DNA from 2 places in the Stutzerimonas tianxiuensis genome. Region 2 is predicted to be linked to the other one. Evidence: predicted binding sites of a transcription regulator. Region 2 holds the regulator's gene; the other holds the start of a gene.
The links. Region 2 encodes LexA, which represses DNA repair genes until DNA is damaged. Its sites were predicted from a motif close to CTGTNTNNNNANACAG; they were not measured.
Positions count from the first base shown of each region.

Region 1: the regulator LexA is predicted to act here: its motif matches at 2,587-2,602, upstream of recN (DNA repair protein RecN).

Region 1 covers NZ_JBPVWS010000023.1:35,675-50,851, forward strand. Annotated here, with positions in the region: gene ACSSNI_RS21130 (outer membrane protein assembly factor BamE) at 1-124, opposite strand, end outside; gene fur (ferric iron uptake transcriptional regulator) at 218-625, shown strand; gene recN (DNA repair protein RecN) at 888-2,564, opposite strand; gene grpE (nucleotide exchange factor GrpE) at 2,802-3,371, shown strand; gene dnaK (molecular chaperone DnaK) at 3,468-5,381, shown strand; gene dnaJ (molecular chaperone DnaJ) at 5,550-6,677, shown strand; gene dapB (4-hydroxy-tetrahydrodipicolinate reductase) at 6,755-7,561, shown strand; gene carA (glutamine-hydrolyzing carbamoyl-phosphate synthase small subunit) at 7,753-8,889, shown strand; gene carB (carbamoyl-phosphate synthase large subunit) at 8,920-12,141, shown strand; gene greA (transcription elongation factor GreA) at 12,138-12,614, shown strand; gene ACSSNI_RS21180 (DUF4149 domain-containing protein) at 12,625-13,023, shown strand; gene ACSSNI_RS21185 (YhbY family RNA-binding protein) at 13,049-13,360, opposite strand; gene rlmE (23S rRNA (uridine(2552)-2'-O)-methyltransferase RlmE) at 13,442-14,092, shown strand; gene ftsH (ATP-dependent zinc metalloprotease FtsH) at 14,282-15,177, shown strand, end outside.
Region 2 covers NZ_JBPVWS010000008.1:185,221-200,397, forward strand. Annotated here, with positions in the region: gene betB (betaine-aldehyde dehydrogenase) at 1-929, opposite strand, end outside; gene betT (choline BCCT transporter BetT) at 1,027-3,093, opposite strand; gene tsaA (tRNA (N6-threonylcarbamoyladenosine(37)-N6)-methyltransferase TrmO) at 3,503-4,201, shown strand; gene ACSSNI_RS12475 (DJ-1/PfpI family protein) at 4,297-4,896, shown strand; gene ACSSNI_RS12480 (penicillin acylase family protein) at 4,933-7,470, opposite strand; gene ACSSNI_RS12485 (DUF2489 domain-containing protein) at 7,531-7,995, opposite strand; gene ACSSNI_RS12490 (SEC-C metal-binding domain-containing protein) at 8,003-8,206, opposite strand; gene ACSSNI_RS12495 (LEA/WHy family protein) at 8,215-8,712, opposite strand; gene ACSSNI_RS12500 (S-methyl-5'-thioinosine phosphorylase) at 8,892-9,629, opposite strand; gene nagZ (beta-N-acetylhexosaminidase) at 9,643-10,641, opposite strand; gene ACSSNI_RS12510 (L,D-transpeptidase) at 10,658-11,182, opposite strand; gene ACSSNI_RS12515 (TetR/AcrR family transcriptional regulator) at 11,222-11,929, opposite strand; gene lexA (transcriptional repressor LexA) at 12,126-12,734, shown strand; gene sulA (SOS-induced cell division inhibitor SulA) at 12,745-13,224, shown strand; gene ACSSNI_RS12530 (hypothetical protein) at 13,300-13,536, opposite strand; gene ACSSNI_RS12535 (DMT family transporter) at 13,715-14,554, shown strand; gene ACSSNI_RS12540 (DUF6586 family protein) at 14,592-15,110, opposite strand.

The DNA.
Region 1 (15,177 bases), on a different contig from region 2:
TGTCCTGAGTCACGACATTGCCCTGTTGAATGTCGACCTTGTAAACCCCGGGGAATGAACAACCGGCGAGTGCGAACAGGCCCACTAGCGTGAGGCTGGACAGCATGAGCTTGGTGTTTTGCATCGGTAGGTGACTTCCACTATCTTGGCTGGGCAAAGCCCGGATCATACCCGTATTGAAGGAGGCTGCGAAACAGCAGCAGCGAGAAAGCCCACCATGGTTGAAAATAGCGAACTACGCAAAGCTGGCCTCAAAGTAACCCTGCCACGGGTCAAGATCCTGCAAATGCTGGATACCACTGATCGTCGCCATATGAGCGCAGAGGACGTCTACAAGGCATTGATGGAGGCCGGCGAGGATGTCGGTCTGGCAACTGTTTACCGCGTGCTGACCCAGTTCGAGGCAGCCGGTCTTGTGGTTCGGCATAATTTCGATGGCGGCCATGCCGTGTTCGAGCTGGCTGACGGTGGCCATCATGACCACATGGTGTGCGTCGACAGCGGCGATGTGATCGAGTTTTTTGATCCGGAGATCGAGAAGCTGCAGAAGGAGATCGTCAAGCGCCATGGCTACGACCTGGTGGATCACAACTTGGTGCTGTACGTCCGCAAGAAGCCTGAGTGATCGGAGTTGATCTGGTTCGAATGTGAGCCCCGGATAATCTTGCTATATGACAAAACCCCGCCGATTGGCGGGGTTTTGTTTTGAAGGTGCGATTCATCCGGCTGCTGCCGCCTCAGTGCGTTGGGGATGTGCCCATGACCATGAGTCGGATGAGGCGCGTTTTATTGCAAGCCAGCCCAGTGCAGTCCGGTACGTGGAATGGTGTGTGCTCTCCAGCTGGCGCCGCGGCAAGATGATCCGTGGGTCGTCGTTGCTTGCTTTTTTAGGATGTTTGAGCTGTGCCGATCATCTGGCGGGCGTGGGCCAGTGCTTGCTCGGTGAGGTCAAGCCCACCCAACATGCGGGCAATTTCCTCGACCCGTTCACTGCCATCCAGTGCGGCGACAGCGGTGTGGGTTTCTTGGGCGCCGCGCGCCTTGTGTACGAACAGGTGATGGTGACCCTGTGCCGCAACTTGTGGCAGGTGGGTCACGGTCAGTACTTGGCCCCGCTCGCCGAGGCGGCGCAGCAATTGGCCGACCACTTCTGCGGTCGGCCCGCCGATACCGACGTCCACTTCGTCGAACACCAGGGTCGGAATGCGTGATGTCTGCGCTGTGATCACCTGAATCGCAAGACTGATGCGCGACAGCTCACCGCCCGAGGCAACCTTTGCCAGTGGACGCAGTGGCTGGCCTGGGTTGGCGCTTACCAGAAACTCTACCTGTTCCAGTCCGTGTGGCATCAGGTCTCCTTCTGCTGCGGGCTTCAACACGGCGCTAAACTTGCCGCCTGGCATACCCAGACGTTGAATTTCCGTTTCGACGGCTTGCGCCAAGGATTCTGCCGCCAGCTGGCGCGAAGCGCTCAGCTGTTCGGCTTTTTCTCGATAATGTCGCTCGTAGGCGGCAAGCTCTTCGCCGAGTTGCTCCAGCGCAGTGTCGTCGGCGTTAAGGCTTTCCAGTTCTTCGAAGAGGCGTTGCTGCAAGCTCGGTAACTCTGACGGCTGAACGCGGTGTTTGCGCGCCAGGGTATAGATGCTGTCGAGGCGTTCTTCCAGTGCCTGCTGCCTTTGTGGGTCGGAATCGAAGTGATCGAGAAAGCGATTGAGTTCGCCGATCGCTTCTTCAACCTGTATCTGCGCACTGGACAGCAGATTGACGGCCTCGCCAAGCGCGCCGGGCTGGTTCTGAAAGCCAGTCAGGCGCTGCAGGCTCGAGGTCAGCGCTGACAGTACGTTGCCGGCGTCGCTCTCGCTACACAGCTCGATCACCTGGCGACAGGCGCCGAGCAGGTGTTCTGCGTTGGAGAGGTTCTTGTGCTCCTGCTCCAGCTGGTCCAATTCGTCGTCGCCGAGAGCCAATGTCTCAAGCTCCTCGAGTTGGTAGCTGAGCAGCTGGTGGCGGGCGCGCTGTTCATCACTGCTGCTGCTAAGTCGCTCCAGGGTCTGCCGGGTTTGCCGCCAGCGCTGGGCGGCCAGCTGCACCTGGCGGGCAAGATCTTGATTGCCGCTGTACTCATCGAGCAACCGCCGGTGCGTATCGAGCTTTAGCAGTGACTGGTGTTCGTGCTGGCTGTGGATATCGATCAGTAGCTCGCCAAGCGCCTTGAGGTCACCTTGCGGGCAGGGCGTTCCGTTGATATAGCCGCGCGAACGACCTTCAGCAGTGATCACTCGCCGAAGGATGCATGGGCCATCATTTTCCAGATCGCGCTCGGCCAGCCAGGCTCGTGCATCTGGGATGTCGTCCAAGTCGAAGCTCGCAAGAATATCCGCCTTGTCCGCGCCGATGCGCACCACGCTGCTGTCGGCTCGATCGCCAAGAGTGAGACCTAGCGCATCGAGCATTATCGACTTGCCTGCGCCGGTCTCGCCGCTGATCACGCTCATGCCGCGTTTGAGCTCAAGATCGAGATGCTCGACGATTGCGTAATTGTGAACGGAAAGATGGACCAGCATGGCAGGACTCCTGCGTAGGTGACTGGGTATTTATACAGTGCTTCTGCGTGGCTCATCAAGCTGCTCCGCGTGAGTGGTATGTAAACAAATGCGGTCGGTTAGGCACCGAATGGGCTGTTCGAAAGGGGCTGGGTGTTTCTTTGATGTGGATACGCCCTTGAAGCAGAATTTTGTTGCCCCCATATAGCGGCACAAGCGCGGGTCGACGCCCGCTGACGTATCGATGAGGAGGACCGCATGGCCGACGAGCAGAACCTGGACAACCAGACCCCTGATGAAAACGAGACCGCGCAAGCCGAGGTGACCGAGGATCTGGCTGCACGGGTGCAGTCCCTCGAAGAGCAATTGGCCGCGGCGCAGGATCAGTCCCTGCGAGTGGCAGCTGAGTTGCAGAACATCCGTCGTCGTGCCGAACAGGATGTTGAGAAAGCGCACAAGTTTGCGCTGGAAAAATTCGCCGGCGATCTGCTGGGCGTCGCTGACAGTCTGGAGCGCGGGCTCGAGCTGTCGAATCCAGATGATGAAGCAGTCAAGCCGATGCGCGAAGGTGTCGAGCTGACGTTCAAGTTGTTGCTCGACACTCTGGCGCGCCATCAGTTGGTGCAGATTGACCCACAGGGCGAGCCCTTCAATCCCGAGCATCACCAGGCCATGGCCATGGAAGAAAGCACCCATGCCGAGCCAGGCAGCGTGCTCAAGGTGTTCCAGAAGGGCTATCTGCTCAACGGACGTCTGTTGCGTCCGGCGATGGTCGTTGTCAGCAAGGCGCCGGCAGAAACCCCGCCTTCGATTGATGAGCAGGCTTGAATTTTTGCGGCTGACCCCCATCTGGTAGCCAAGCGTTTTTGTATTACCCGCAGCCGGTAAACAGGCGCGGATCAATCAAAGTTCGGAGAGAAGCACATGGGCAAGATTATCGGTATCGACCTGGGAACGACCAACTCCTGCGTCTCCATTCTGGAAAACGGCAAGGCCAAGGTGATCGAGAACGCCGAAGGCGGTCGCACCACCCCCTCGATCATTGCGTACGCCAATGACGGTGAAATCCTGGTTGGTCAATCGGCCAAGCGTCAGGCTGTTACCAACCCGCACAACACGCTGTACGCCGTGAAGCGACTGATCGGTCGTCGTTTCGATGAAGACGTCGTGCAGAAAGACATCCAGATGGTTCCGTACAAGATCGTCAAAGCGGACAACAGTGACGCCTGGGTAGAGGTGAGCGGCCAGAAAATGGCACCGCCGCAGATCTCTGCCGAGATCCTGAAGAAAATGAAGAAGACTGCCGAAGACTATCTCGGCGAGCCGGTTACCGAAGCGGTGATCACCGTCCCGGCGTACTTCAATGACAGCCAGCGTCAGGCTACAAAGGACGCCGGGCGCATTGCGGGTCTGGATGTTAAGCGCATTATCAACGAGCCGACTGCTGCCGCGCTGGCCTATGGCATGGACAAGGCCAAGGGCGATCACACAGTCATCGTATATGACCTGGGTGGCGGTACCTTCGACGTGTCGGTGATCGAAATCGCCGAGGTTGACGGCGAGCATCAGTTTGAAGTGTTGGCCACCAACGGTGACACCTTCCTTGGTGGTGAAGACTTCGACATCCGCTTGATCGACTACCTCGTCGACGAGTTCAAGAAAGAAAGCGGCATGAACCTCAAGGGTGATCCGCTGGCCATGCAGCGTCTGAAGGAAGCTGCTGAAAAGGCCAAGATCGAGCTGTCTTCCAGTCAGCAGACCGACGTCAACCTGCCTTACATCACGGCAGATTCGACCGGGCCGAAGCACCTGAACGTGAAAATCTCTCGCGCCAAGCTCGAAGCGCTGGTCGAGGATCTGGTTCAGCGCACCATCGAGCCGTGCCGCATGGCGATGAAAGACGCCGGGATCGACGTCTCCAAGATCGACGACGTGATTCTGGTCGGTGGTCAGACCCGCATGCCGCTGGTGCAGCAGAAGGTTGCCGAGTTCTTCGGCAAGGAAGCCCGCAAGGACGTCAACCCCGACGAAGCCGTGGCCATGGGTGCAGCCATTCAGGGTGCAGTGCTGGCTGGCGACGTCAAGGACGTGCTGTTGCTCGACGTTTCCCCGCTGACCCTGGGTATCGAAACCATGGGTGGCGTGATGACTGCGCTGATCGAGAAGAACACCACCATCCCGACCAAGAAGTCGCAGGTGTTCTCGACTGCCGATGACAACCAGGGCGCCGTGACCATCCATGTACTGCAGGGTGAGCGCAAACAGGCTTCGCAGAACAAGTCCCTGGGTCGTTTCGATCTGGCTGATATTCCGCCCGCTCCGCGTGGTGTGCCGCAGATCGAAGTGACCTTCGACATCGATGCCAACGGCATCCTGCACGTGTCGGCGAAAGACAAGGCCACCGGCAAGCACCAGTCCATCGTGATCAAGGCCAACTCGGGTCTTTCCGAGGAGGAAATCGAGCAGATGGTGCGTGACGCCGAAGCCAACGCCGAGGAAGACCGCAAGTTTGAAGAGCTGGTGACTGTCCGCAACCAGGGCGATCAGCTGGTGCATGCAACTCGCAAGATGTTGACCGAGGCTGGCGACAAGGCCACCGAAGAAGACAAGGCCAACATCGAAAAAGCCATCGGCGAGCTGGAAGTGGCCATCAAGGGCGACGACAAGGCCGAGATCGAAGCCAAGATCGCAGCAGTCTCGCAGGCTTCCACTCCGCTGGCGCAGAAGATGTATGCCGAGCAGCCTCAGGGCGGCGAAGGCGAGCAGGCTGGCGACAATGCTCAGTCAGGTGACGACGTGGTTGACGCTGAGTTCGAAGAGGTCAAGGACAACAAGTAAGCCGCGGCTTATGACCTCCATGAGAGGGGTGAGGGCAGAGTCCGTTCAGGCTGCTGCCTTTTGCTCCAGCCCGATGCGGTGATGCCGCGACGGGGCTGATCGCCGCGCGGGGGCTTGCTCCCGCGTCGGCGTGTCTGGAGGGTACGAATTTGAAGGTTCAGGAAACTTATGGCCAAACGTGACTATTACGAAGTGCTGGGTGTCGAGCGCGGCGCCAGCGAGGCGGAGCTGAAAAAGGCTTATCGTCGCCTCGCAATGAAGCATCATCCGGACCGTAATCCCGGAGACAAAGCCGCTGAAGACGCATTCAAGGAAGCCAACGAGGCTTACGAAGTGCTTTCCGATGCGAGCAAGCGTCAGGCCTACGACCAGTACGGTCATGCCGGCGTCGATCCCCAGATGGGAGCTGGCGCGGGTGCGGCTTACGGCAACGCCAATTTCTCCGACATCTTTGGCGATGTGTTCAGCGATTTCTTTGCTGGCGGTCGCGGCAGCTCGCGTGGCGGCGCTCAGCGCGGCAGCGATCTGCGCTACACCCTTGAGCTGGATCTGGAAGAGGCTGTGCGGGGCACCACGGTCACCATCCGGGTGCCCACCTTGGCTGAATGCAAGACCTGCGACGGTTCTGGCGCCAAGAAGGGCACCAGTCCAGTGACCTGTACCACCTGTGGTGGCATCGGTCAGGTGCGCATGCAGCAGGGCTTCTTCTCGGTTCAGCAGACCTGCCCGCGCTGTCATGGCAGCGGCAAGATGATTTCCGATCCTTGCGGTAGCTGCCATGGGCAAGGTCGGGTCGAGGAGCAGAAGACACTTTCGGTCAAGGTGCCGCCGGGTGTCGATACAGGTGACCGGATTCGTTTGACGGGTGAAGGCGAGGCGGGCGCTCAGGGCGGTCCGGCTGGTGACCTTTACGTAGTGGTCAACGTACGTGAGCACCCGATCTTCCAGCGTGACGGCAAGCACCTGTTTTGCGAGGTGCCGATCAGTTTTGCCGATGCGGCGCTGGGCGGCGAGTTGGAAGTGCCAACCCTCGACGGGCGGGTGAAGTTGAAGATCCCGGAAGGTACTCAGACTGGCAAGCAGTTCCGTTTGCGCGGCAAGGGGGTTGCTCCTGTGCGTGGCGGTGCGGCTGGCGATCTGTTGTGCCGGGTCGCGGTGGAGACACCGGTCAACCTGGGCAAGCGCCAGCGCGAGCTACTCGACGAGTTCCGCAAGACCTTACAGAGCGACAGTTCGCATTCGCCAAAGGCCAGTGGCTGGTTTGAAGGCGTGAAGCGATTTTTTGGCGATCTTTAATCCAGCGGCGAGCTGCAGGCGGCAGCCTTCCTGAAGGCGCTCTTGCAGCTTGAGGCTTGCAGCTTGGAGCTGTTTTTATGCGACGTATTGCAGTAACGGGCGCCGCCGGGCGTATGGGCAAGACACTGGTCGAAGCCGTTCAGCAAACTGCCGGTGCTGCGGGTTTGACCGCCGCCATTGATCGGCCTGATAGCACTCTGGTCGGTGCCGATGCGGGTGAACTGGCGGCAATCGGGCGGCTCGGTGTGCCGCTGATTGGTGAGGTAGCGAAGGTCGTCGACGAGTTCGATGTGCTGATCGATTTCACTCATCCTTCGGTCACGCTGAAAAATCTCGAAGTGTGCCGGCGCGCCGGTAAGGCGATGGTGATCGGTACGACCGGTTTCTCGGTTGCAGAGAAAGAGAAGTTGGCAGCGGCCGCGCAGGATATCCCCATCGTATTTGCGGCGAACTTCAGTGTCGGCGTCAATTTGTGTCTGAAGTTGCTTGATACGGCTGCGCGGGTGCTGGGTGACGAGGTCGATATCGAGATCATCGAGGCGCATCACCGCCACAAGGTGGACGCGCCGTCGGGCACTGCGTTGCGCATGGGTGAGGTCGTCGCGCAGGCGCTTGGTCGCGATCTGCAGGAGGTTGCGGTTTATGGCCGCGAAGGGCAGACGGGCGCCCGTGCGCGGGAGACGATCGGCTTTGCCACCGTGCGTGCCGGCGACGTTGTGGGAGATCACACCGTTCTGTTCGCAGCCGAGGGCGAGCGGGTCGAGATCACCCATAAGGCGTCCAGTCGGATGACTTTCGCCAAAGGCGCGGTGCGCGCTGCGATGTGGTTGGAGCAGCAGCCAGCGGGGCTGTATGACATGCAGGATGTGCTCGGGCTACGCTGAGGAAGCTCCTCGCTCGGCGTTTTGGCTGATTGCGGCTGGACCTGAAAGGGCGGTTTCTGTAAGCTTCCCGTTTTAGTGTGTCCACTAAAAGTTGCGCAGAATGAATCAAATAAAAAGCGGGATGACCTTCACACGTCATCCCGCTTTTTTACAATCTGCGCTTGCTTCAGCCTTGATCTTTGGGAGGTCTCTTGACTAAGCCAGCCATTCTCGCCCTTGCCGATGGCAGTATTTTTCGCGGCGAATCTATCGGCGCCGACGGCCAGACTATCGGTGAGGTGGTGTTCAATACCGCCATGACCGGCTATCAGGAAATCCTCACCGATCCTTCCTATGCCAAGCAAATCGTCACCTTGACCTATCCGCACGTTGGCAATACCGGTACCACCCCAGAAGACGCCGAGTCCTGGAAGGTTTGGGCTGCCGGGCTGGTGATTCGCGACTTGCCGCTGGTCTCGAGCAACTGGCGGGACAAGCAGCCGCTGCCGGATTACCTCAAGGCCAATGGCACCGTCGCCATTGCAGGCATCGATACCCGCCGTCTGACCCGCATCCTTCGCGAGAAAGGCGCTCAGGATGGTTGCATCCTGGCAGGTGACGATGCGACTGAAGAAAAGGCGCTGGAGTTGGCTCGCAGCTTCCCCGGTCTCAAGGGCATGGACCTGGCCAAAGAGGTCAGCGTCAAGGAGCGCTACGAGTGGCGCTCGAGCGTTTGGTGTCTGAGTGATGACGGTCATGCTGAGGTACCTGCCAGTGAGCTGCCGTACCATGTGGCCGCCTTCGACTACGGCGTGAAGTACAACATTCTGCGCATGCTGGTCGCGCGTGGTTGCCGGGTCACTGTGTTGCCGGCTCAGACGCCTGCCAGCGAAGCCCTGGCGCTGAACCCGGACGGTATCTTCCTGGCCAACGGCCCCGGTGATCCCGAGCCTTGCGACTACGCGATCAAGGCAATCCAGGAAGTGCTCGAAACCGACATTCCGGTGTTCGGTATCTGCCTCGGCCATCAATTGTTGGCGTTGGCCTCTGGTGCCAAGACCATGAAGATGCCCAACGGCCACCACGGTGCGAACCACCCGGTTCAGGATCTGAAGACGGGAGTGGTGATGATCACCAGTCAGAACCATGGTTTTGCCGTAGACGAAGCCAGCCTGCCTAGCAATGTGCGCGCCACGCACAAGTCGCTGTTCGACGGCACGCTGCAAGGTATTGAGCGCACTGACAAGGTTGCCTTCAGCTTCCAGGGCCACCCTGAGGCTAGCCCAGGCCCGCATGATGTCGCGCCGTTGTTTGATCGCTTCATCGACGCCATGGCCAAGCGCCGCTAAGTTCGCCGAGCACAGAATTCGAGAGAGACCATGCCAAAACGTACAGACATCAAAAGCATTCTGATCCTCGGCGCTGGCCCGATCGTCATCGGCCAGGCGTGCGAGTTCGATTACTCCGGAGCGCAGGCGTGCAAAGCACTGCGCGAAGAGGGGTTCCGCGTCATCCTGGTCAACTCCAACCCCGCGACCATCATGACCGACCCGTCCATGGCTGATGCCACTTACATCGAGCCAATCAAGTGGGCCACCGTCGCCAAGATCATCGAGAAGGAGCGCCCCGATGCGCTACTGCCGACGATGGGTGGTCAGACCGCCCTGAACTGTGCGCTGGACCTGGAAAAGCACGGCATCCTGGAGAAGTTTGGCGTCGAGATGATTGGCGCCAACGCCGACACCATCGACAAAGCTGAAGATCGCTCGCGCTTCGACAAGGCTATGAAGAATATCGGCCTTGCATGCCCGGTCTCCGGTATCGCGCACAACATGGACGAAGCCTATGGCGTGCTCGATAAGGTCGGATTTCCTTGCATCATCCGTCCCTCGTTCACTATGGGCGGCACCGGTGGCGGTATCGCCTACAACCGTGAAGAGTTCGAGGAGATCTGCGCTCGTGGCCTAGACTTGTCGCCGACCAGCGAGCTGCTGATCGATGAGTCGCTGATCGGCTGGAAGGAATACGAGATGGAGGTGGTCCGCGATAAGAAGGACAACTGCATCATCGTCTGTGCCATCGAAAACTTCGATCCGATGGGGGTCCACACCGGCGACTCCATTACCGTCGCGCCAGCGCAAACTCTGACCGATAAGGAATATCAGATTCTGCGTAACGCCTCGCTGGCGGTGTTGCGCGAGATCGGCGTTGAAACCGGCGGTTCCAACGTGCAGTTTGGCATTTGCCCCAACACCGGCCGTATGGTCGTGATCGAGATGAACCCGCGAGTTTCGCGTTCGTCAGCTCTGGCGTCCAAAGCCACTGGCTTCCCCATTGCCAAGATCGCTGCAAAGCTTGCGGTGGGCTACACGCTCGACGAGTTGCAGAACGACATCACCGGTGGCCGCACCCCTGCGTCCTTCGAGCCGGCGATCGATTACGTCGTGACCAAGATCCCGCGTTTCGCTTTCGAGAAATTCCCCAAAGCTGATGCTCGCTTGACCACCCAGATGAAGTCGGTCGGTGAGGTCATGGCCATCGGGCGCACTTTCCAGGAATCTGTACAGAAAGCGCTGCGCGGCCTGGAAGTCGGTGTGTCCGGCTTTGATCCGAAGCTCGATCTGACTGACCCCGAGAGCGAAAGCACCCTCAAGCGTGAGCTGACCGTGCCGGGCGCTGATCGTATTTGGTACGTGGCCGATGCTTTCCGCGCTGGCAAGACGGTCGCCGAAGTGTTCGACCTCACGCGCATCGATGAGTGGTTCTTGGTGCAGATCGAGGATCTGATCAAGGAGGAGGAGCAAATCAAGACTATGGGCCTGTCCAGCATCGATCGCGATGTCATGTACAAGCTCAAGCGCAAAGGCTTCTCCGACGCGCGCCTGGCCAAGTTGCTTGGCGTAACCGAAAAGAACCTGCGAGCTCACCGGCACAAGCTTAAAGTGCTGCCGGTCTATAAGCGCGTCGACACCTGCGCCGCCGAGTTCGCCACTGACACTGCCTACATGTACTCGACTTACGAGGAAGAGTGCGAGGCGAATCCGTCCAGCCGCGAGAAGATCATGATTCTCGGCGGCGGCCCGAACCGTATCGGCCAAGGCATCGAATTCGATTACTGCTGCGTTCATGCGGCACTGGCAATGCGCGACGATGGTTATGAAACCATCATGGTCAACTGCAACCCTGAGACTGTCTCCACTGACTACGACACATCGGATCGTCTGTACTTCGAGCCGGTAACCTTGGAAGACGTGCTGGAAATCGTCCGTGTCGAGCAGCCCAAGGGCGTTATCGTGCAGTACGGCGGCCAGACTCCGCTGAAGCTGGCTCGTGCGCTGGAAGAGGCGGGTGTGCCTATCATCGGAACCAGCCCTGATTCTATTGACCGCGCTGAAGACCGTGAGCGCTTCCAGCAGATGGTCGAGCGCCTGAACCTGCGCCAGCCGCCAAACGCGACCGCCCGCAGCGAAGAAGAGGCACTTGCCGCCTCGAAAGTGATCGGTTATCCGCTGGTGGTGCGTCCGTCTTATGTACTGGGCGGTCGGGCGATGGAAATTGTTTACCAGGAAGAAGAGCTCAAGCGCTACATGCGCGAAGCGGTGAAAGTGTCGAATGACAGCCCAGTGCTGCTCGATCACTTCCTCAACTGCGCCATCGAGGTCGATATCGACGCGGTGTGTGACGGCGAGCACGTGGTAATCGGCGCCATCATGCAGCACATCGAACAGGCCGGCGTGCATTCCGGTGACTCGGCCTGCTCACTGCCGCCTTATTCATTGCCGGCGCACATCCAGAACGAAATCCGAGACCAGGTCAAGAAGATGGCGCTGGAGTTGGGTGTGGTCGGTCTGATGAACGTACAGATGGCCGTGCAGGGCGAGGACATCTTCGTCATTGAGGTCAATCCGCGTGCGTCGCGTACAGTGCCTTTCGTATCGAAGTGCATCGGCGTCTCGCTAGCGATGATTGCGGCACGTGTCATGGCGGGTAAAACGCTGGCTGAGGTCGGGCTGACCGAAGAAATAATTCCAGATTTCTACAGTGTTAAAGAAGCGGTTTTCCCCTTCGCCAAGTTCCCGGGTGTCGACCCGATCCTCGGCCCGGAAATGAAATCGACCGGTGAGGTGATGGGGGTCGGCGACAGCTTCGCCGAAGCCTTTGCCAAGGCTCAGCTCGGCGCTAGCGAGATTCTGCCGAACAGTGGCTGTGCGTTCATCAGTGTGCGCGATGACGACAAGCCACACGTAGCCCAGGTGGCGCGTGATCTGATCGAGCTTGGTTTCGAAGTGGTCGGTACGGCTGGCACGGCAAAGATCATCGAGGCTGCTGGGCTGCCGGTGCGTCGGGTGAACAAGGTAACCGAGGGTCGCCCGCACGTTGTCGACATGATCAAGAATGACGAGGTCACGCTGATCATCAATACTACCGAGGGGCGTCAGTCCATCGCCGACTCTTTCTCAATCCGTCGTAACGCTCTGCAGCACAAGATCTGCTGCACCACCACCCTGGCTGGTGGGCAGGCGATCTGTGAGGCGCTGAAGTTCGGTCCCGAGAAGACCGTACGTCGCTTGCAGGATCTCCATGCAGGAATCAAGGCATGACTAAATACCCAATGACTGTCCAGGGCGCGCGCGCCTTGGAAGAAGAGCTGCACCATCTCACCAAAGTCCTTCGCCCCAAGCTCAGTCATGACATCGGCGTGGCGCGTGAGCTGGGGGATCTCAAGGAAAACGCCGAGTATCACGCCGCTCGCGAACAGCAGGGCATGGTCGAGGCGCGGATTCGTGATATCGAAGGGCGTCTTCAGAATGCTCAAGTCATCGATGTCAGCAGCATTCCGCACACTGGCAAAGTGATCTTTGGGACCACCGTTGAGATTGCCAATGTCGAGACTGATGAGCGCGTCACTTATCAGATCGTTGGTGAGGACGAAGCGGAGATCAAGCTCGGCAAGATCTCCGTGGGCTCCCCAATTGCGCGCGCCCTGATCGGCAAGGTCGAAGGTGACGTCGCTGTGGTGAAAACGCCGGGAGGGCTGGTCGAGTTCGAGATCGTCGAGGTTCGCCATCTCTGAGATTCGACCGATGCGCGCAGGCGTGATTAGTTGGCAGCTGGCCCAGACATTCTGGGTCGGCGGGTTATGGCTGCTGCAGTTTGTAATGCTGCCGGCGTTGGCCAAGATCGGCTTGGCGCCGTTGCTGATCGAAGAGGTCGCCGGCAGTCTGCGGCCTTTGCTGGTGGGCTTCGCTGCGTTCTGTGTGTTGCTTCAGGCGGCGGTGCTGATCCAGCTCTGCGGGCTTCGTAGTCTTTGGCGCGATCTGCGAGGTCAGCTGTTACTGGCAGTGCTGCTCCTGGCCGGAAGTCATTTTTCGGCGCGGGCGGGCATTATCGAATCATCGTACTGGTTGGTATTCAGTTACTTGGCGATGGGTTTGTGCGGGTTAATCCTGGTGCTGCAAGTCGCTCCCGGTCGGGAGCGATAGCAGAAGACGGCGGCTGAAAAGTGGATCAGCTCTGGAAGCGATGCACGTTAGAGAGCTGCTTGTTCACTTTGGGGTTCTTGCGATAGATCAGTGCCATCTTGCCGATAGACTGAACCAGTTCGCAGCCGCCAATTTTGCATAATTCATCAGTTAGCGCGCGCCGATCGTCACGCTCGGTGATCCGCAGCTGCACCTTGATCAATTCGTGATCGTTCAGGGCTCGCTCCAGCTCGGCTTGTACGCCTTCGGTCAAGCCGTTCTCCGATACGATCAATACAGGCTTCAGATGATGGCCGATGGATTTGTACTGTTTCTTCTGCTCGTTAGTGAGCGGCATAATTCGACCCTTGCGTCAGAACCCTGGAAAACCCGGCTAGTGTAACTGACACGCTCTGAGCCGCACAGATGAGGTAACAGCTTGGCACGCTCCAAGACCAGCCCGCGTTGGCTGAAAGAACATTTTGATGATCCCTATGTAAAGATGGCGCAGCGGGATGGCTATCGGTCGCGAGCGAGCTACAAGCTTCTCGAGATTCAAGAAAAGGATCGTATTCTCCGGCCAGGCATGACAGTGGTCGATCTCGGGGCTGCACCGGGCGGCTGGTCGCAGGTCACCAGCAGGGTGATCGGTGATCGCGGGAGGCTGATTGCATCCGATATTCTGCCCATGGACAGCATTGCGGACGTTACCTTTGTTCTCGGTGATTTTACTGAGGACGAAGTATTCGCTGAGATCCTTCAGGCCATCGGTGAAACGCAAGTTGACCTTGTGATTTCCGATATGGCCCCCAATATGAGTGGGGTGAAGGTTGCTGACCAGGCGCGAGCGATGTTTCTCTGCGAGCTTGCGCTTGATCTGGCCATGCGAGTTCTGCGCCCCGGTGGGGACTTTCTGATCAAGATTTTCCAGGGGGATGGTTTCGATGCCTACCTGAAGGATGTGCGGCAGAATTTCGATAAGGTGCAGATGCGTAAACCCTTGTCATCAAGGGACCGCTCACGTGAACAGTATCTGCTGGCGCGCGGATACCGGGGCGATGGCAACGCGCTGGAAGCGCTGCGGTCTTAACCGAATGGAGCTGAACCATCCCGTCGAACCCGAGCCTATGATTTACCGGCTAGCATGTTTCATATCGGGTTACAGACCGAGCTGCGCGTTCAGCAACGTTGTGTAGTAAGTTAGGCCGAGAGCGAACCATCGGCCGTCATGCAGGCTCCCGAAAACCCGCCTGCTCTAGAGGGTAGTGAATTGAACGACATGGCAAAGAACCTGATTTTGTGGTTGATCATTGCCGCTGTCCTGGTGACGGTGATGAACAACTTTTCCAGCCCGACAGAGCCGCAAACGCTCAACTATTCGGATTTCATCGAGCAGGTGAAAGAAGGTCAGGTCGAGCGCGTGACCGTCGACGGTTTCGTCATTACCGGCAAGCGCAGTGACGGCGAGACGTTCAAGACGATTCGCCCCGCGATTCAGGACAACGGCCTGATCGGTGACCTGATCAACAACAATGTGGTGATCGAAGGCCGGCAGCCTGAGCAGCAGAGCATCTGGACGCAGCTGTTGGTGGCTAGCTTCCCAATTTTGGTGATCATTGCGGTTTTCATGTTCTTCATGCGGCAGATGCAAGGCGGCGCGGGTGGCAAAGGCGGCCCGATGAGCTTTGGCAAGAGCAAGGCTCGCCTGCTGTCCGAAGATCAGGTCAAAACCACATTTGCTGATGTCGCCGGTTGTGATGAGGCGAAAGAAGAAGTCACCGAACTGGTCGAGTTCCTGCGTGACCCCGGTAAGTTTCAACGTCTCGGAGGCCGCATTCCGCGTGGCGTGCTGATGGTTGGATCACCGGGTACCGGTAAAACGCTTTTGGCTAAGGCGGTCGCTGGCGAGGCCAAGGTTCCGTTCTTTACCATCTCCGGTTCCGATTTCGTTGAGATGTTCGTCGGGGTGGGTGCTAGCCGCGTGCGCGACATGTTCGAGCAAGCCAAGAAGCATGCGCCGTGCATCATTTTCATTGATGAGATCGACGCTGTCGGTCGCCATCGCGGCGCGGGTCTCGGCGGTGGTCACGACGAGCGAGAGCAGACGTTGAACCAGTTGCTGGTCGAGATGGATGGTTTCGAAATGAATGACGGCATCATCGTCATTGCTGCCAC
Region 2 (15,177 bases):
ACCCGCTCGAGCAGCTTCGCTTCGAACTCGCTCAACAGCGAGCGCGGCACGAACACGCGGGTGCCGTTGGTGCAGACCTGACCGGAGCTGAAGAAGTTGGCCATGACAGTGATATCCGCGGCGCGATCCAGATCGGCGTCATCGCAGACAATCAACGGCGACTTCCCGCCCAGCTCCATGGTCACGTCTTTGAGTGAAGAGCTGGCGGCGCTGGCCATGACCTTCTTGCCAGTCGCGACACCGCCGGTAAAGGACACCTTGGCGATGCGCGGATGCTCGGTGAGCAAGGCGCCAATTTCGGCACCGGTGCCGGTCAGCACGTTGAACACACCGGCGGGCAAACCGGCTTCGGTGAAGATTTCGGCGAGCTTCAGCGCGCTCAGCGAAGTCACTTCGCTCGGCTTGAAGATCATCGCGTTGCCCGCGGCCAGTGCCGGGGCGGCCTTCCAAAGGGCGATCTGGATCGGGTAGTTCCACGCGCCGATCCCTGCTACCACGCCCAGCGGCTCACGGCGGGTATAGACGAAGCTGGTGTCGCGCAATGGGATCTGCTCGCCTTCGATGGTCGGCGCCAGGCCTGCGTAGTACTCGAGCACATCGGCGCCGGTGACGATATCGACGCTGCGGGTTTCCATCAGTGGCTTGCCGGTGTCGAGGGTTTCCAGCAACGCCAGCTCATCATTGCGCTCGCGCAGAATGTCGACCGCCTTGCGCAGCACCCGCGAGCGCTCCATGCCGGTCAGTGCGGCCCAGACCTTTTGGCCTTTCTCCGCGCTGACAACCGCTCGCTCAAGGTCAGCACGCGATGCCTGGGCCACTTCGGCAAGCACTTCGCCGTTGGCCGGATTGATGCTCTCGAACACCTGTCCACCGCTGGCCTCGACATAGGTGCCATCGATATAGAGTTGTTGCCGTGGATAACGGGCCATGATTTACCTCTTCGAATGTCCGAGTGGCAACGGCCGGATAAGCCGCTGCCACATTTCAGATGCCCACGACGAACCTGTAGGTTCGCCGTGATCGCGGTCAGGTGGCGCTTGTGGTGCCGGGTTCGGACGAGCCGTCCGCCAGGCTGCCTTTCTCGCGCTGCAGATGCAGGAACTGCATGTGGTGCTCGTAGTGATCGAGGATGTCTTCGATCAGCTGACGCTTCGAGTAGCCCATCAGGTCGTAACCCAGGCTGCCCTGACGCAGGTGTACCTCAAGCCGGTAATAGTGCGCACTGCTGCTGGAGGTGCGCACCGCAAAAGACGGCATGGAGCTGCGAACGGGCCAGATCTGGTAGGTGAAGTCCATCTCGCTGCCGAGATTCACGTTGAGGATCAGGTGCTCGTTGCCGGGCTCGCCTTCGACAATCTCCACCGGTACGCCCTTCTCGCCGAGCGCCTTCTGGATTTCTTCCATGGCCGGACGACATGTCTCCTTGAGGTAGCGGCGAATTTGCGACTGGCTCGGGAAGCTCATCGCCCGCGAGAGCCGCTGACTCCAGTTCATGTGGGCATGCTCGAGCGTCGCACGGCCGGACAGCTGGCCGGAGAGGCTCTTCTGGTAACTGTCCGCCATCACGCCTTCAACGTGCAGCGCCTTGAACAGGCCGACCATCATGAACAAGAGCACAATGGAGAACGGCAGTCCCATGATCACCACGGTGCCTTGCAGTGCGCTCAGCCCGCCGGCAATCAGCAGCGCCAGGGTCAGCACGCCGATGATCGCGGCCCAGAGTATGCGCATCCAGACCGGCGCATCGCTGTTCGCGTCCCGGAGAATCGAGGTGAAGTTGGACAGCACCAGCGAACCCGAGTCCCCCGAGGTCACAAAGAACACAATCGCGAGCACGGTGGCGACCGATGTCGTCAGGCCAGCCCAGGGCAAGCTCTGCAAAAACAGGTAGATCGAGGAGCCAGGATTGCTGACAGCCTGCGCGCCAAACTCGACGGCACCGTTCATGACCAGGTCGATGGCGCTGTTACCCATGATCGACATCCACGCCATCATGAAGGCCAGCGGCAGCAGCAAAGTGCCAACCACGAACTCGCGGATGGTACGGCCTCGCGAGATGCGCGCCAGGAACAGCCCTACGAACGGCCCCCACGCGATCCACCAGGCCCAGAAGAATACCGTCCAGGCATTCAGCCAGTCGGTCGGCTGGTCGTAGGCATAGGTGTCGAACGACAGGCTGATGAAGTTGGAAAAGTAGTCGCCGATGTTCATCACCAGCGCGTTGAGCAGGAAGGTGGTCTTGCCGGCGAACAACACGAACAGCAGCAGCAATACCGCGAGCAGCATGTTGAATTCGGAAAGTCGGCGGATGCCCCGCTCCACCCCGGTCGCCGCCGATATCGCCGAAAACACGACAATCAGCACGACCAGCACCCCCTGAGTCAGCGTGCTCTCAGGCACCCCGAAAATGTAATTCAGGCCGAAATTGAGCTGAATGATGCCAATGCCCAGGCTCGTGGCGATACCAAACACCGTGCCCAACACGGCGGCCGTGTCGACTGTATGCCCGATGGGTCCGTAAATGCCTTTGCCAAAGATGGGGTACAGCGACGAGCGGATCGAAAGAGGAAGCCCTTGGCGAAAACTGAAGTACGCCAGCGACATGCCCACAAGGGTATAGACGCCCCAACCAGACAGCCCCCAGTGCAGGAAGGTCAGCTCCATCGCGTGCCGGGCTGCCTGCGCGGTGCCGCCTACGCCTACCGGCGGCTCCAGATATTGGGTGATGGGCTCAGCGATACAGAAGAACAGCAAGTCGATGCCGATACCGGCGGAGAACAACATCGCCGCCCAGGTCACGACATTGAATTCCGGTTTCGAGTGGTCAGGGCCTAGCCTGATCTTGCCGTAACGCGAGGTCGCAATGACGATTACGAACAGCAAGTACACCAGCACGGCCAGGAAGTAGAACCAGCCAAAGGTGTTCGAAATCCAGCCTAAAACGGTATTGATGACCGTCAGGGAAGGCTCCGTGAAGAACATCGTCCAGATCGCAAACACTACGATGGCTACCGCCGAACTGTAGAAAACGACCGGGTTGATGCGATCCCGTGTTGAGTCGGTGTGATTGGGTGAGAGCTCAGCCTCGTTCATCAGTTCTATCTCCGGAACTTGTTCTGGCTTTTAGGACATCGCGAAGCGACGAATGCGGCTGCCACGTTTCGCGACTGCCAAAGCGGCTGCACTGCTGCTGCCTGATGCGGGCGACGTCAGGGGCGACGTGCCAAAAACCGCCGTATAGCTCTGGCGAGCACGGCGCTGGAAAGGGATAAAGCGTAGAGCCGTAAAACAAACCTAGCCTATGTTCGAAAAAGGGCGCGCATCCTACACGAATTTTCCAAACGCTGCATCTCCCGACCGCCTCCGCGCGAGGGAGGTTCGACTGCTAAAGAACGCATCTGTGGGGTCTAGCGCTGATTGGATCGATGTTGAAGTCCGGGTGCATGGCGCGAGCCGTTACCGCAACGAGTAAGATGGCAGGCTCCGCGCCTGGATGGTCAGCATGTCTTACTCCGTTACCCCAATCGGCTTCGTGCACTCCTGTTTCAAAGAGAAGTTCGCGATTCCGCGCCAGCCGCAGCTGGCGCCGGCTGCTCGCGGCGTGCTGGAGCTGGTCGCACCGTTCGACCAGCCCCATGCGCTGGAGGGCCTGGAACAGGTGAGCCATGTTTGGCTACTGTTTCTTTTTCATCAGGCGCTGGAGACTGAACCCCGGCTACGGGTGCGCCCGCCAAGACTGGGCGGCAATCGGATGGTTGGCGTTTTCGCCACACGTGCGACACACAGGCCCAACGGCATTGGGCAGTCGGTGGTAAAGCTCGACCGAATCGAGCCAGGACGCCTGCATCTATCAGGTATCGATCTGCTCGACGGGACGCCGGTACTGGACATAAAGCCTTACGTCCCCTACGCCGACGTGGTCAGCGATGCCCGTAACGGCCTGGCCGAGGACGCGCCCAGTCTCATCGCCGTGCACTGGACCGAATCCAGCCTGCAGCAAGCGCAGGGCGAAGCGGCAAGACTGGGCGAACCTCTGCAAGCCCTGATCGAGCAATGCCTGGCGCAAGACCCGAGACCGGCCTACCAGACCCCGGCTCCAGAACGCCGTTACGGTACCCGCCTGTGGGACGTTGAAGTTCGCTGGCATTACCCCGACCCGTCGAGCATAACTGTATTGGAAGTGACACGAGCGGCCAGCTAGGCTGAGCTGAACGCGCGGAAAACCGCTCAGGAACGCCCTGCGTAGCGGCTCGAGCAGTTGCCTCTCCAGCCCGGCGCACACGACAGGTGACCGTCATGCCCACATTCGTCGGTATCTACATTTACCCCGACGTCGAGGTGCTCGACTTTACCGGGCCCTACGAGGTGTTCAGTACCGCGACGCGATTGGCGTTGCGCAACGGTCAGCCACCGCCCTTCTCGACCTCGACCATCGCTGCACGCAAGGGCCTGGTTCGCGCCAGGGCCGGGCTGGTGGTGCAACCCAACTACAACTTTGCCAACCATCCGCCCATCGATCTGCTAATCATTCCGGGCGGCGTGGTTACGAGCGAACTGGAAAACCCCGAGGTGGTGCGATGGATCGAGAAAGCCGCCGCGCAAGCCGGCCTCACCGCCTCGGTATGCACCGGCGCCTTCATGCTGGCAAAAGCCAACGTGCTGTACGCGCACAAGGTGACCACGCACTGGGAAGACGTCAGCGAGCTGAAAGCAATGTTTCCGTTGCTGAAGGTGGTCGAAGGCTGTCGCTGGGTGGACACCGGCCGCTACGTGACCTCGGCCGGCATCTCTGCCGGTATCGACATGAGCCTGCATCTGGTCGAGCGAATCGCTGGCCGAGAGCTGGCCGAAGCCACCGCCCGGCAGATGGATTTCGATTGGCGTAAAAACAACTGACCCACAGCGACGCCACATCGTCCACGGGTCTTTACACTACTTGGGCGACGGCGTAAGCAGCAGCCGCTGGGTGCCGTAGACCTTGTCCAGATTCTCGGATTTGAACGGGAAGCTCATATAGCCGCCCTTCAACCAGGCCTCGATGCCGTCTGCGTAGTGGGGGCTGGCCGGGTTGCCGGACTGACCCGTACTGTTGAGGCCGATCATGGGCTCGTCACGGCCGAAGTCGACAATGATCCGCATTGCCGGAATCAGCCAGGTATCGAAATTGTCGCCCCAGCGGTAGGCCGATACGTTCAATGTGCTGTGATCACCACCAGCCGGGGCCGGGCCACGGTCCAGATAGCCGCTGATCGCGTTGATGCCGGCGCGCTGGCTGGTCGACATGTAGGGCGCCAGTTGCGTAGTGCCGGTCTTCCAGGTGTAGGTATGCAGCTGCCCCCATTGCCATGCATTCCGGTCAGTACCAAGGGCAGCTTCCATGCGAACGACCGAAGCGGCAAGCGAACGCGCCAGAATGGCAGGCTTGTCTTCTTTGCCCGGTGTACCGATGTCGTCCCAGAAAGGGCTGTCGTCGCGGCTGAGCAGATGATCTGCCTGCGCCGAATAGGAGGCGTTTGCGGTTTCGACCAGCGCCTTCCATGCAGCACTGCTGTCTGGCCCTAGCTCGTCGAGAAAAGTCTGGCGCGCCGTTTCCATCAGGAACGCTTCATACAGCGCGGCGTCCGCCGAGCCGGCGGCCAGCCTGCCATCGAAGCGCAAAAGTGTCGAAAGCGCCTCACGTGCCCGGCGCCGATCCGGCTCGCCCAGTGCGTCGATGGAGGCTTTCAGCGGCTCTGCCATTCCCGGTGCCTGCAGCATGGTCTGCAGCTTGGCAGCAAAGGTCGTGGTCTGATCGTATTGCATCGCGATCACGCTGCGAGTGTCCTGCTTGCCTTGCCCAAGCAGAGCGGCCATGCGCTCGGCACGATCCGGGTAGTACCAGGAATTGGAAAGCTGCATGCCGTAGCCCTTGGGTACTGTGCGCTGATTGGCAGTACCCAGCCAGCCCTGCACCGGGTCCTGGTCGTAGGGATGCAACATCGGATCAGCATAACCATCCCAGTCATAACGCCCTTCCCAACCGGGCGACGGGACCAGGCCCAAGCCCTCGCGACGGTTGGGATAGCGCCCGGTGACCTGCCAGCCGGTACTTTGCTGGTCAGCAAACACAATGTTCAGCGCCATTGCACGGATGTCACGAGTCGCCTCGAACGCCTGATCAACGGATTGCGCACGGGTCAGGTCGAAAAATGCGTCCAGCGACTGATCCGCTTCGAACTGGTTGGTTTTCAGGGCCAGCCCGTAGCCACTGCTCAACTGCAGCGGCTGCAACGGGTGTTTGCGCTCGCCTAGAGCGCTGTTGAGCAGCGGGCCGTTGCGTGTCTCGTAGATCGTTTCACGAACTGGGCGTGCGCCCTTGATAAAGAAGGTCTCGTTTCGCTCGCGCGCCGGCACCCACTTGCCATCGGCCAGATAGAGCAAGCGGCCGCCCTCGCGCCGCACCTGTTCAAGAAACAGATCTTGGGTATCGCCCATGACCATGGTCATGCCCCAACCCAGCTTGCCGTTGAAACCGGCGACCACGGCCGGCACGCCGGCAATCGTCACGCCTGCAGCCTGGAATTTCGGCGAGCGAATCTGCACGAAGTTCCAATACGACGGCATCGACAGCGGCAGGTGAGTGTCGTTGGCCAGGATCGGTTTGCCGCTGCGCGTATTGCTGCCGGAAACGGCCCAGTTATTCGAAGCGGCAACGCCCAGCATGTTGAGCGATGCCACTTGAGTGGCAGCGCTATCGAGCGCTGCAAGCCCAGCGATAGCGCCACTGAGCTTCAAGCCTTTGAGCTTGTCGACTTCCTCGAATGGCAACGCCTCATCCGGATAGGTGGGCAGCAGCCAGGCGACCTTATCCGCACCGACTTTCTGCGCCATGACCAGCGATGCGATTTCTTCCTGAAGATTAACCGCCAGGCCGAAGTTCAACAGACAGAACACCAGCGCCGAATCTTCAGCCTTCCAGTATTCGGGGGTATAGCCCGTGGCGGCCAGATCCATCGGCAACTTGTCGCGATGGCGGAACAAGTAGGCGTTAACGCCCCTGGCATACACCTCGAAGAAGCGTTTCATCCGAGGCGAGCTGTCCCGGTACAGCCCCGCTGCGCTCTGCCGAAGATTCACGGCACGCATGAAGCGGTCTACTTCAAGTACGCCAGGACCGGCCATTTCAGCCAGGCGCCCTTCGGCCATAAGCCGCATGCTGACCATCTGGCTCAGGCGGTCGGTGGCATGCACATAACCCAACCCGAACAGCGCGTCGTGAAAGTTCGCCGTTTCGATCAACGGCATTCCCAACGTATTGCGACGGATGCTCACACTCTTGTCCAGACCGGTAATCGCCTGGACGCCACTAGCAGGCGGCAAGCTGTCGCTATAGCGACTGTCCAGATAGGCCTGGCAGCCGCTGAGGGCTCCACCTACAAGTGCGGCGCCCAAGAACAGGCGAACCAGAGAAAACGGCAGACGCAATGGCATCAACGGCTCCTTGCAGGCAGGGCAGTACGAGTATGAAAAGGATGTGATCAGCCGTCGCGGTCAGGCGGCTTGGTGATTCTTCGGCAGTGCTTCATCGAGCAACCAGCGGGCGGAGCGGCGCGCCTCGGCCTTGTGCTGCAGTTCGAGCGCGCTGAAGCGGGCTTCATGATGGCGACGCTCGGAGCGATCCAGCGCTTTCCAGGCGTCATGCGTCGGCACCTGCGCGGTCTCAGCGAAGAGCACCTGGAAAACCTGGCAGCGCGGATCCTGGCCTAGCGTGGAGTCGTAGTTGTCCAGCAGCACCTTGATCCGGATCGCGCCTTCGATCAACGGCACCTGCTCGTCAAGCAAGCTACCGGCCAGTACGCGCAGATCCGCCGCAAGCGCTGCATGCTGCTGCGCCTGCATTTCCGCCAGCTGCTGCTCCCTACGCCACACCTTGCGCCATAGATGCAGGGCGTATCCCGCCAGGGCCACGATCAGCAGCAGGCCAGCTATGAGCAACAGTGTGTTGATGGGAGTCATGCGCGGATCAGGCTCCGTGGCACTTCTTGAACTTCTTTTCGCTACCGCAGGGGCAAGGATCGTTCCGACCAACATCCTTCAGCGGATTGCGCACCGGGTCGTGGCTGTGATTGCAATGCGGGCCGTGAACATGACCATGATCGTGGTGTGCGTGGTCGTGGTCGTGGTCGTGATTGCAATCGGGACCGTGCACGTGGGTTTCGTGGTTCATCGGTACTACTACTCCGGGATAAAGTTGCCAGGGATTATCTCGCCATTGGTGGAGATGTGCACGCGCCGCCCGAGCATCAGGCCCGTTTTCAACTCACCATCCAGACGATAGGCAATGGGACGGTCCGGTTTTTCCAGCAAGCGAACAATGTATTTCATGTGCCGCCAGAGATTGGTATGGATCGGCACCTCGTAATACTCGAAGCCGTTTCCAGCCACAGTTGTCCAGCCACTGGACTCACCGCTCGCCAGCTCGATGTCGTTGAGGTGCACTTTATAGACCAGGCCGCGAACAGGAAGGCTTTGTTCGTTGGGATTGTCGATGCGAAAGCGCAGCATGAACTCCTGCTCGAGCAGCCTGGCCTTGATGATTTCAACGTTTTTGAGTTGAACGCGAGGATCCCGGAAATCACTGCTGAACCAAGTTGAACAGCCTGCAAGGCCGGCCAGCAGACTCAACAACATCACCGTTCTGGATATTCTTCTTATAGGTGCGTGGCAAAGCATTCCGGTACTCCAAAGGACGGCCAAGTGTAGCAAGCAGCGGATCGCCCGCAATGGGTGTTGGACGAAAATAGCAGCGATACGCTACGTCTTTACTACCGTTCTTTTTGAGTCCGCCAGCCCATCGCGCCAGTTCAGCCTGCGCACACTCGCTCGCCAAGGCAGCACGCACATCCTTGTACTCAACCCACCAGCGCGCGTGCCAGTACCGTACGTACCTTGACGATCCCTTCAGCCAGCGCGGCCTCGATATCGGCCATGGTGATTATCCCACTGGCCTTTCCAGCAGCAGGATTAACGACCAGTGCCAGACAGGCATATGGAAGCTCCAGCTCACGCGCCAATACTGCTTCCGGCATACCGGTCATCCCGACGATATCGCAACCATCGCGCTCCATCCTGGCGATTTCGGCAACCGTTTCTAGCCGCGGCCCCTGAGTGCAGCCATACACGCCATGGCTGCTGAACAGATAACTCTCAGCTGCCAGACCGCCTATCAGGCGCTGACGCAGGCGTTCGTTATAGGGATAGCTGAAATCGACATGGGTGACATGCTCGATGTCGCCCTCGAAGAATGTGTGCTCACGGCCATAGGTGTAATCGATGAGCTGGTGAGGCACACAGAGATGGCCGGCACCCATGGCTGGATGAATGCCACCAACAGCGTTCACTGCGATGATCGACTCTGCGCCCGCGCGTTTCAGAGCCCACAGATTGGCGCGGTAGTTCACCTGATGTGGCGGAACCCGGTGAGGGTGCCCGTGCCGGGCGAGAAATAGCACTTCATGACCGGCATAGTCGCCACGCAGAATATCGGCCGACGGCGGACCGTACGGCGTCTCGGCGGGAACAGCTTCACGCAGGGTCAGCCCCGGCAGCTCTGTAAGCCCGGTGCCGCCAATAATGGCATGGACAGTCATCTATGTTCCTTGGTCAAGCAATCAGCTCAGCGGCTCTGAGCGCAGCAATGGAGGCCTGCCAGCGTGGGTCCTGTTTATACTCCGACGAGTCGGCCGCGCGGCTGCGCATCTTGCCTAAGACCGCGGATGGCCGCACTCCAAGCCGCTGCAGCGCCGACAGCGCCAACTCCGCGGCGCCTCGATCGTTGCATACCAGCCCCATGTCGCAACCCGCTGACAGCGCTGCTTCTATCCGGCTCGCGGCATCACCGGCCACATGCGCCCCGGCCATCGACAGGTCATCACTGAAGATCACGCCGCGAAAACCCAACTCGCCGCGCAGGACATCCTGTAACCAGCGCCGAGAAAACCCAGCGGGCCTGTCGTCGACCTGCGGATAGATCACATGGGCTGGCATTACAGCGTCAAGCTTGTCCGCCAACCTGTAGAACGGAACAAGATCCTGACCGCGAAGCTCATCCAGTCCGCGTTCGTCGACCGGTATCGCCACATGGGAATCTGCCTCGGCCCAGCCATGACCGGGGAAGTGCTTACCAGTGGCGGCCATTCCGGCACTGTGCATGCCGTTGATGAAAGCATCTGCAAGCTCACTGGCGCGTAGCGGATCTCCCTCGAAAGCACGCGAGCCCACCACCGCGCTGCGCTGATAATCAAGGTCCAGCACAGGCGCGAAACTGAAATCGAGTCCAACGGCGAGCACCTCGGTCGCCATGATCCAGCCACAGGCTTCTGCCAATTCAACGGCATTGGCATGCGAGGCAAACTCTCGCATCGCCGGTAGCCGGACGAAATCACGCCGCAGCCGCTGGACACGCCCGCCCTCCTGATCGACCGCGAGCAAGAGGTCAGGCCGCACCGCTCGAATGGCGCGGCAAAGGGCCTCGACCTGACGCGGATTTTCGATGTTGCGGGCAAATAAAATTAGCCCACCGACTTCCGGCTGGCGTAATAACTGGCGATCCTCGGCAGTGAGCCAGGTACCAGCGACGTCCAGCATCAAAGAGCCTTGCATGTTAGTCAGCGAATCCTTAATTGATCGTTGCGCTCGACCATTCCGGACATGCCGCTTCGCCGATGTGCACGGCACAACCAGCGGGCACACGAGGAAACAGATCGAGCAGGTCGGCATTGCGCATTCTGATACAGCCATGCGAACGCGGTATGCCCATTGGCTCAGAGTCAGGCGTGCCATGCAGATAGATATAGCGACGGAAGGTATCCACCGAGCCCATCCGGTTATAGCCAGGCTCGCAGCCGCTTAGCCAGAGAATTCGGGTCAGAATCCAGTCACGGCCAGGAAACTGGTCATGCATGTCGGCATTCCAAACCTCGCCGGTCCAGCGTCGTCCACGCAACACGGCGCCCAAAGGCAGGCCCTCACCAATCCGCGCACGCACCCGGTGGCGACCCCGGGGCGTACAGCCAGAGCCATTACGCTCGCCTGCCCCATTAAGCGCAGTCGAAACTGGCAACCGGAGCCGCAGGCGGGAACCGGTAAAACCGTAAAGCATCTGGTCAGCGATCGAGACGTGAAGAAAATCGAGGTCAGTCATGGGCGGCTAGCTTAGCTGATCGCGCCCCGAGGATGCACCCTAGCCCTTAGCTGGCATAGCCAGCGCGTTACGCCGGGCAATCGGATGGGCCTGAGCCAGCCCAGGATCAGCCACACCGGAATCGGCCCGCATGCCGGCCGCGAGGAACGGCACCATCATGCGCATGACCTGCTCGATTGACGTCCTGGCGCCAAAGTCGTTCTCGGCAATGGCCCGTAGAGCCTTGATGCCGGACATGCTGAATGCCGCAGCGCCAAGCATGAAGTGCACACGCCAGAACAACTCAATGGGTGGGATCGACGGAGCGGCCTCGTGGACTCGATGCATATAGCGGCGGAACACCTTGCCGTACATGTCTTCCAGGTAACGACGCAGATGGCCCTGGCTCTGACTGAACGAAAGCCCCAGCAGGCGCATAAAAATGGACAGATCGTCGCCACTGCGTGGCGTCACCGCCAGTGCCTGCTCAACTAGAATCTCAAGCAACTCCTCGAGACTTTCTTTTCTGTCGGACTGGGCCTCACGCCTGTCGAGCTCACGTTCGAGGCTCAAGCAGAACGGACCCAGAAAACGCGAGAAAACCGCTTGAATAAGAGCTTTTTTCGAGCCGAAGTGATAATTCACCGCGGCCAGGTTGACGCCGGCTTTGCTGGTGATCAGACGCAGCGACGTCTCGGCGAACCCCTTCTCAGCGAATAGCTGCTCCGCCGCATCCAGAATACGCTCGACTGTTTCAGACTGCGCCATGCTTCTCCCCCGACAAACATCTGTTTGAAACTTACGTTTCAACCTACCCCAAGTCAACCAACATAGCGCCAAATAACTCTGGCGACCGGTTCAAAGCGCATTCAAAGATAGCCTGCGGCTGCTTCAAACAACGATTGCCAAGCATCCAGCACTGTATATAATCCCAGTCACTGTATAAAAGAACAGAGGCCCTTTGATGATCAAGCTGACCCCACGCCAGTCGGAAATTCTCGCCTTCATCAAGCGCTGCCTTGAGGACAACGGCTATCCGCCGACGCGTGCCGAGATCGCTCAAGAGCTGGGTTTCAAGTCGCCCAATGCCGCAGAGGAGCACCTCAAGGCCTTGGCTCGCAAAGGAGCCATTGAGATGACGCCCGGCGCCTCCCGCGGGATACGTATTCCAGGGTTCGAACCGGCTACTGAGGAAAATGGACTTCCAGTAATCGGCCGGGTGGCCGCCGGGGCGCCAATTCTCGCACAGCAGCATGTCGAAGAATCTTGCCAGATCAATCCTTCATTTTTTCAGCCGAAGGCTGATTACCTGCTGCGTGTACACGGTATGAGCATGAAGGATGTCGGCATCTTCGATGGTGATCTGTTGGCGGTCCATACCACGCGTGAAGCGCGTAACGGACAGATTGTCGTGGCCAGAATCGAGGACGAAGTAACCGTTAAGCGTTTCAAGCGCGAAGGCAGCAAGGTCTGGCTGCTCGCTGAAAACCCCGAGTTTGCGCCTATTGAAGTTGATCTCGAGCAGCAAGAGCTTGTTATCGAAGGTTTGAGCGTCGGCGTAATACGCCGCTAAGGAGAGGTTCATGCAGTACCATCCCCAACCCACCGCAGGCAAACCACCGCAGCTTTCCTTGTTCGAAGGGCTGATCGCGCATCGCCTGACGCCCTTCGGCGAGGTAGCGCGCGCCCCGCAGCCCGCGGATGACTGCCTTAGCGAAATGACCCTTACCGGTAGCGGGGATCACTGCCGCCAGTTGCTGGCTCCAATGCTGCGCGAGCTCAGTGAGGCGGCTGATACGCGCTGGCTCACACTGATTGCTCCACCGGTATCACTTTCACAGAATTGGCTGCGAGAAAACGGCCTGAATCGTGACCGTATCCTGTTGCTGCAGGCGCGTGAAAGTCAGACTGCGCTTGAGCTGGCGTGCAAGGCATTGGTGTCAGGCTGCAGCCACACGGTGATTACCTGGTTCCCACGCCTCGACAAGGCGTCCCGGCTGAAACTTCGGGTGGCGGCCGCTCAGGGTAATGCGCAAAGTTTGAACATACGTCTGGGTAGCTGATACGTCCCAGCCATTCGGCATAAGGATGTGCCGAAGCCCGCCCGCAGCCGTAAAGCAGTCCAAGCATTCCACCTCTCAATGCAATACCCGCGAGCCCTCTTCCTCCCGCTCGAAATCACCCTCTGACACCCGCCCCGCCATTTGCACGCCAATGTTGAACATTGCCTTGGCGATTTCGACGTGCTGCCCCTGCAGGAACGCCTTGGCATCGTCAGAAAAATCCAGCGTGACCAGTACGCCTTCGTCCTCGGCGCGACGCAGCACAATGCTGCCGTCGGGTAGCTCGACGATTTCCAGAAAAGACGTTGGCATGATCATGCTCCCGTTCAAACGGCGCATTGTAACAGCCACCCGGCCTGCGGGCAGCTTTTGGGTTTCGCTGCCGAGACACATTGCTGAATTTTCAGACACTCTCGCCCAGACAGAAAGCAGATGCGCAGCAACGCGGCCAGCCGTTAGGATGGCGGTCTACCGTGGACCGGACCGCTGGATGACCATCAAAACCTTGCTATTGACGGCCCTGGCCATGCTTGCATTCGCTGGCAACTCACTGCTTTGTCGCGCGGCACTTCGCGACAGCCAGATCGATCCGGCCAGTTTTACTGCACTGCGTTTATTTGCCGGAGCAGTGGTGTTGTGGCTTTTGCTGTGCCTGAGAAGACGATCTTCGTCGACCTCCGGTAGCTGGCGAGGCGCCTTGGCACTCTTCGCCTATGCAGCCTCCTTTTCCTATGCCTACCTCAACCTTGACGCAGGCGCCGGCGCGCTGCTGCTGTTCGGGGCTGTGCAGTTGAGCATGATCGCCTGGGGGATGCTTCACGGTGAGCGATTGCATTGGGGGCAGAGTGCCGGAATGCTTATGGCAGGCGCTGGCCTACTCACGCTTCTGCTGCCTGGCACGAGTACACCGCCGCTATCGGCTTCTCTGCTGATGGTGCTGGCGGGCGCTGCGTGGGGCGCCTATTCGATATTAGGCAAAGGTACGCCTGATGCACTGGCTGCTACTGCGGGTAACTTCGTTCGGACCCTGCCAATTGCCATCCTGTTATGCCTGCTGGCGCTGAACAGCCTGAAATGGGACAGCACAGGAGTGATCTATGCGCTGCTGTCTGGCGGCTTGACCTCCGGCATCGGCTACGCCATCTGGTACGCAGCGCTCCCGGGCCTGGCGGCCATCCAGGCGGCCACCGTACAGCTGAGCGTGCCACTTCTAACAGCCCTGGCGGGAAGCCTGTTGCTAGGGGAGCCCTTGACCGGAAAGTTGCTGGTCGCCGGCTTTGCGATTCTAGGCGGCATTGCTCTAGTCCTAAGGTTCAAGCAGCGCACCTGATGCAACGGCGGCCCCCTGCCGTTGCGCGCTTATTCGCTTACCACTCGGTCAGTGACTCGCGAAAGCGTAAGGCCAGCTCTTTCAAGCTGCGCCGCCAAGCCTCCAGCTCTTCCCGTGCCAACGCCGGCACCTGTTCATCGACACTGACTGCCTCGATCAACGGCATGGTGGGATCGGTCTTGGCTTTGGCTGGCGTACGAGGCGGCTCGAAGAGTACCGAGTAAGCTTTCAGCAGCTTTGCTAACCAGGTTTCGGAATGCTCGGCCAGCTCAATTAGCTCAGCCAGCTCCGGGCTTGATGAAGCGCCTTGCACTGAGGGCACCAGCAACAGCTCCGGACGCGGCGCACTGGCTTCGGGCAGGCGATAGTAGCCGGCGATCTCATGACACAGGCCCAACAACGCGCCGTACAGTTGAAAAAGGCTAGCCTCGCGCTCGGCCTGAATCAGACCTGGCGCATTCATCGCGCCTTTCTCTTCAGCCCGCCGCCAGTTTTCGAGGGCCAGTCCGGCGAAGTAGATTTTCTGATTGGTGCGGGTGTACAGCTCATGAGCCATGGCGACGGTCTCCCGAGAGTTGAAACGCAATGAGTCGAAGCCCGCAGGAAGACGGCTTCGACTCGCG